2 linked regions of the Niabella beijingensis genome follow. The protein of the gene in region 1 interacts with the protein of each later gene in a pairwise test. Links are inferred from orthologs where the notes say so. Each region holds a gene or a part of one and is shown on either strand. Other genes may lie near its edges.

Region 1 (3,131 bases):
CTTACTTTGCAAAATGGACTCCAGAATGGTATTAGACGGCGACAATGAGCTCCGGGAAAAAATTGACCGGCAGCCAAAATTTCAGCAAATTATTGCCACCCTCCTTTCCTATGTCTTCCATCCTGTTTTTGTTCCGATATACGTTATTTACTTTTTACTGTATATAGAGCCTTTTTTATTTTACGGAACCACGGAAGATGGCCGTTTGATGGTATTGTTGCAGGGCATTGTCAATTATACCTTCTTCCCACTGGTCTCTGTCCTGTTGCTGAGGGGCCTGAAATTCATCCCCTCTATAAAACTCAAAGAACGGAAGGACCGGATCATTCCTTTTATTATCTGTAATATCTGGTATTTCTGGATCTGGTATGTATGGCGGGGGCTGGATGGGATGCCCCGGGAAATGGTCATTTTTGCCATGGGCGTTTTTATGGCCTCCTCTGTGGGGTTGCTGCTGAATATCTACATGAAAGTAAGCATGCACGGTATTGCCCTGGGCACTGCTGTATCCTTTCTCTGCCTGCTCGGCTTCACTTATGGCCAGGGCATGAGCCTTTATATCATAATCGCCCTGCTGATCACCGGCCTGGTAAGCACCTCCCGTCTGCTGCTCTCCGATCATACCGCCAAAGAGGTCTATTTCGGACTGCTGGCAGGCGTACTGGGACTGCTGATTGCCAATATGGTAGTATAATCCTTCCCGGCGACCCAAACTGCTTGGAGGCGTCTCAAAAAAAAATAATTCCAAAAATATTAGTTTTGAAATACTAATTTTATTAGCTTTGCGTTGTTGATAAGTTAATCAGATCGGACAACGGTAAATTGTAATTTTGGTTATGGCAAAAACAGACAAAACAACAGAAATAGACATGAACAGCGAGAAGCTGAAAGCATTGCGCCTTACGATGGATAAGATTGATAAGGATTATGGGAAAGGCAGTGTAATGCTGATGAATGAAAAGGCTGAAGTGACCCAGGAAGTGATTTCCACCGGTTCCATAGGCCTGGATACAGCGCTTGGGATCGGTGGCCTGCCCCGTGGCCGCGTTATTGAAATTTACGGGCCGGAATCTTCCGGTAAGACCACAATAGCAACCCATGTGATCGCGGAAGCACAGAAAAAAGGTGGTATGTGCGCCATTATAGATGCGGAGCATGCATTTGACAGCAGCTACGCCAAAAAACTGGGCGTAAATGTCGACAACCTGCTGATCTCCCAGCCGGATTATGGGGAGCAGGCACTGGAAATTGCGGACCGGCTGATCCTTTCCGGGGCCCTGGATGTAGTGGTGATCGACTCTGTTGCCGCCCTGGTACCTAAAAGCGAGCTAGAAGGCGAAATGGGAGACAGCAAAATGGGTTTACATGCCCGTTTGATGAGCCAGGCATTGCGTAAGCTTACAGCCACCATTTCAAAAACAAACACAATTTGTATTTTCATTAACCAGCTGCGTGAAAAGATCGGGGTAATGTTCGGTAACCCTGAAACGACGACAGGTGGTAATGCTCTGAAGTTCTATGCTTCCGTACGGCTCGACATCCGCCGTTCCGCGCAGATCAAAGACGGAGATGCCGCAATCGGTAACCGCGTAAAGGTAAAAGTGGTAAAGAACAAAGTGGCTCCCCCGTTCCGCTCCTCCGAATTTGACATCATCTTCGGGGAAGGCATTTCCAAAACCGGCGAGATCATCGACATGGGCGTGGAGCTGGGCATTTTACAAAAAAGCGGCTCCTGGTACAGCTATAATAATGATAAACTGGGACAGGGGCGTGATGCTGTAAAAGCGTTGCTGCTGGACAATCCGGAGCTGGCGGCACAGGTGGAAACACAGATCCGTGAAAAGATCAAAGAAATGCAGGGATGATTTTTTGAATATAGACAGGTTAGTAAGGGCGTTGCATCTTCATGCAGCGCTTTCTTTTTTCCCGATCGCGTAATTTCTTTTCCTGTTCTCGAAACCACCGCCGGTGCTGCACGGCTATTTTTGAAAAAAAAATCCATGTGCAGCTTTAAAACACTCTATTATGCTGAAGACGGCTACCTCATTGTTTGCAACGAATGCCGCCATTTTCAGCTGGCTTTTCAAACCACCCTCCTGACTATGACGGCACAGGATCTGCAGGTCTTTCATACCCTTGTTAAAGAAAACAGGGAATACAATGCAGACATAAACAGCGGAAGGAAAAACATCTATATCCCAACGCCGCTAGAAGGTTATGGAATGATCCTGAACCGGAAAGAACTGGAGGAGCTTTTTCAGCTGCTGGAAACAGCAGAAGTCAACTTCAAAGCAGAATGCCTGCTGGAACTGTTTCACACAACAGGCTGATCTTTCTTTGCAAAAACCCAGCATGAAGAACACCACAAAACAAACCCCTCTAAACGACCCTGCCGCAGACGAGCTGCGGCAGGGTCGGTACGGGTCTGGTAGTTTTTAATTCTTACTGAACCGGATATTGGCAAAATAATAAGTGATGTCCTTTTCGGGCGCGAACGTAAGCGATGGTTCACCCCCTATATTGATAACGATCACACGGTTGTGTTTATCCGCACCTTGTTCAGACAGGTTCACACTTATATCCGTCCATTTCTGAAGGTTGGCATCACTGATGGGAAATGCATCCTTTCCGTATTCCCAGTATTGCTGCCCAAAGCTGCTTTCCGAGCCAAAGGCCCAAAGATTGTTCATGATGCGCAGCCAGAGCCGCTGATACGGTGCATAGGTTCCCGACAACACCTCCTTGGCCGGAGCATACACTTTGAACTTTAAATATTTGTACTGCTTTATATCAAACTCATATTCTTTCGGGATCTGTATCACCAGGGTACCGTTCTTATTGTCTTTCGCAAGGCGACAACGCCCTAACACCTGGTCGTTTCATTTTTTGTTACCTTCACCAGCGAACCCGGTTTTTTAGCCAGGTCCTTCGCTCCCGCCGGGGAACCGCTGTTTGTACAAACAAGGAGCTCCGGCAACTGAAAACAGATACCATCAGGAGCGGCGGGCCGATCCTGGCATTTTAGAATACCGGCAACTTCATCAGACAAGCTTTTTTAGATGTAACTCTACGGAGACGGTGCCTGAGACCGGCACACGCCCGAAACAGGAAGCGTTTTAAGCCGCCGCTTC
Region 2 (3,110 bases), 790 kb from region 1 along the record:
ACGCCTATCGAAAAAAGAGTAAGATCCTTTTCACCCATGGTCGCATATACTTTGCTGATAAGCTGGTTGGGCATCCCGCTGTTTTTGACAGGCATCGGACTCGAAGGCTCCGGCTCCGGCAGCCTGCGCTGTTTACGATTGCTTACAAAATACCCCGATTGGGGCCGTGACTCGATCAGCGCCTGTTTTTCCAGTTCCAGGTAGATCCTTTTTGCTGTGTTGATACTGAAGCCCTGTTCGCTGCACAAGGTGCGGATGGAGGGCAGACGGTCGCCCGCTTTTAAAACACCTGTACGGATCTGAAGTGCCATACTGCGTGCGGCTGTGGCATATAAAAAGTCCTGTTTCATTGCTCTGGTTTGAACTGTGTCCATAAAAATAAAAAAAAATGTAACTGTATCCATTATATCATTTTTATTTTTTTTGTAAAAATTTTACTATGGAGCATTTTGATATCCGGACAGGTGTGGCGCAAATGGATGTGCCGCTGATCCACCGTTTTTTACAGGAAGAATCCTATTGGGCGGAAGGGATCGATTATGAAACAGTGGCCTACTCGCTGCAGCATTCGTTTTGCATCGGTGGTTTTATTGAAGACCGGCAGGTATCCTTTGGCCGGATGATTACGGACTATGCGACGTTTGGGTGGCTGGCGGATTTTTTTGTATTGCCGGCATACCGGGGCAGGGGTATTTCCAAGGCAATGCTTTCTTTTTTAATGGAGCAGCCCTGGACAAAGCGGCTGCGCCGGTTGATGCTTTCTACAAAAGATGCACACGGGCTTTACCGGCAATACCGGTTTGAACCGCCTGTAAATGTTCCGGTACTGATGGAGGTGTATCGTCCGCAGGTGCACCTGAGGCTTGGCGCCGATGTTTTGCCGGTTCCGGACGGGAACGGGAAGGACGTTTAAGAAAAATCCTGCCGGGATGAAAAAAGGGAATGCTGCCACATAAATTCTTTGTATTTTAGTACAAAGAAAAACCTGATGGAACACCCCTTGGTCTACCGCATTGCGCTGACAATGATCCCCAATATCGGGCCGGTGATTGCCCGGCTTTTATTACAGCATTTATCCCCTGAAGAGATTTTTACGGAGCGGAGCAGTACGCTGGAACGGATCGAAGGGCTGGGAAAATTACGGGCGGACCGCATTAAAAAGTTCACAGATTTTGAACGTGCGGAAAAGGAAGCGTTGTTCGTGGAGCAACAGCAGATCACCCCGCTGTTCATCACCGACACAGCTTATCCCCAGCGGCTGCTGAATTGCTATGATGCGCCTGTCCTGTTGTATTACAGGGGTAACGCCTGTTTGAACCGGCCGAAGATCATCGCAGTTGTAGGCTCACGGCTTCATACCGAATACGGAAGGATGATTTGTGAAAAGCTGATAGCGGAATTACAGGACAGCGGTGTGCTTGTGGTAAGCGGACTGGCATACGGGATCGACGCGCTGGCGCATAAGTTCTCGTTAAGCGCGGGGTTGGAAACCGTTGGCGTGCTGGCACACGGATTAGATAAGATTTATCCGCCGGTACATAATTCCCTGGCACAGCAAATGACCACACAGGGAGGATTACTGACGGAATTTGCCAGCAATACCGAGCCGGACCGGCATCATTTCCCCAGTCGCAACCGGATCGTGGCAGGAATGAGTGATGCCGTTGTGGTAGTGGAAACAGAAGTAAAAGGAGGAAGTATGATCACTGCCGAACTGGCCAATGATTATCATAAGGATGTATTCGCCTTTCCGGGGAAGGTGTCGGATAAAAAAAGCGGTGGCTGTAATCATCTGATAAAGACCAACTGTGCACAATTGCTCATAGACGGCAGGCAGCTGCTGGAAACACTGGGCTGGAGGCCGGTTAAAAAGAAATCAGGACGTCAAACAAGAGAACTGTTTATTGAGTTATCTGCTGAAGAAAAGATCCTTGTTGAATTATTGAAGGAACGGAATCAGGCAGGTATTGACGAGCTGCACCTGCGTTCAGGATTAAGCAGCAGCCGTGTGGCGGTGGCCATGCTGAACCTGGAGATGCAGAACATCGTACAGACGCTGCCGGGGAAGAGGTACCAGCTGTTGTAGTCCAACGGTTATTTTGAAACGATCTCCAGCGCCTTATCAAGGAACTCATCTTTCCCCCCACGAATGCCTTTGATGGTCCGTTCCATTGGTACATCGGGTAGGATACCTTTGAGATGGTGCCTGCTGCCATCATGATTCTTCACCAGCATACCGGTCCAGGAAACCGTATATCCGCCCGGTAATGAAAAGGGGTTGATATTCCCATTGGTGCCTGCAGTTGGCTGACCCACGATGGTAGCCAGTTTAAAATCTTTTATAAAGCCCATAAAGCTCTCGGCATAACTGATCGCCCTTCCATCAGTTATGAAGACCACTTTTCCCTTAAACCGCGGGTTTTGAGGTTTCATATTCCATCCTTCTCCCATGAATTCAGTTTTTTCCTGATCGGGGTAGGCCGTTTTGGGAACAAACATCCATTTGGTGTGTTCTTCTTCTTTCAGCAGGTAATTGATCAGGTTGTGGTTGCTGTTCGGGTAGCCCCTCAGGTCGCAGATAATTCCCTTTGAAGCGGCAAGCGCACCGGCCCATTGATCGATCGAATCCTTTGGAAGGGTATTCAGGTTCAGATAATAGATACCCTGTGCGATCTTTCCGCTTTTTCGGCTTGCCTGATTGGTTATTGCATAATACTGATACCGGCTCATGCTTCTGCTCAGTGTCTGTTCCATTTGCTTGCCATCACGCTGCAGGGTAATGGTTACCGCCGGAGCTGCTTTACCGTTTATAAGACCGGAGATCGCTCTGTATGACTTCCATTGCGGCGATCCTGAAACAGTGCCCATGCGTTCTTTATACAGATCCATAACCGCCTGGCCATCGATCTTCTCCAGTAGGTCTCCTTTTCTGACCGTTGTAAGGGCGCTGTCAAGCACAGCATCAACGACAATCCTGTTTTCGGCAAGCGCCAGTTGCAGGGGCAGGAAGTATGCCTCTGTGGTATCACCATCCAGGCTTACCCAGATATGGCCGTCGTTCAATGGCTCGGTCATCTTTAGAAGTGTATTTTTAAATTCCAGGGGAGTTG

What was found.
Region 2: the proteins of recA (region 1) and dprA interact in binary tests that used the Bacillus subtilis proteins (3 or more experiments, as listed by UniProt). The link is inferred for Niabella beijingensis from one-to-one orthologs.

The regions. Positions count from the first base shown.
Region 1 is NZ_JAIQDI010000001.1:2,295,965-2,299,095, forward strand. Bases 50-2,850 are described here. They hold recA (recombinase RecA), read left to right. Parts: upstream 50-836; coding sequence 837-1,865; downstream 1,866-2,850. Other genes in these bases: K7B07_RS09630 (hypothetical protein), read left to right, coding at 50-694; K7B07_RS09640 (DUF6686 family protein), read left to right, coding at 2,001-2,330; K7B07_RS09645 (hypothetical protein), read right to left, coding at 2,436-2,850. Outside these bases: more of K7B07_RS09630, read left to right, coding at 14-49; more of K7B07_RS09645, read right to left, coding at 2,851-2,870. UniProt on the Bacillus subtilis protein: Multifunctional protein involved in homologous recombination, DNA repair and competence.
Region 2 is NZ_JAIQDI010000001.1:1,509,026-1,512,135, reverse strand. Bases 258-3,037 are described here. They hold dprA (DNA-processing protein DprA), read left to right. Parts: upstream 258-988; coding sequence 989-2,086; downstream 2,087-3,037. Other genes in these bases: K7B07_RS06360 (S41 family peptidase), read right to left, coding at 2,095-3,037; K7B07_RS06370 (GNAT family N-acetyltransferase), read left to right, coding at 440-913; K7B07_RS06375 (aminotransferase-like domain-containing protein), read right to left, coding at 258-350. In the rest of the region: more of K7B07_RS06375, read right to left, coding at 1-257; more of K7B07_RS06360, read right to left, coding at 3,038-3,110. UniProt on the Bacillus subtilis protein: Protein that helps load RecA onto ssDNA during transformation. Binds cooperatively to circular ssDNA, is able to bridge different segments of DNA. Favors the loading of RecA onto SsbA- or SsbB-coated ssDNA and formation of RecA-DNA filaments.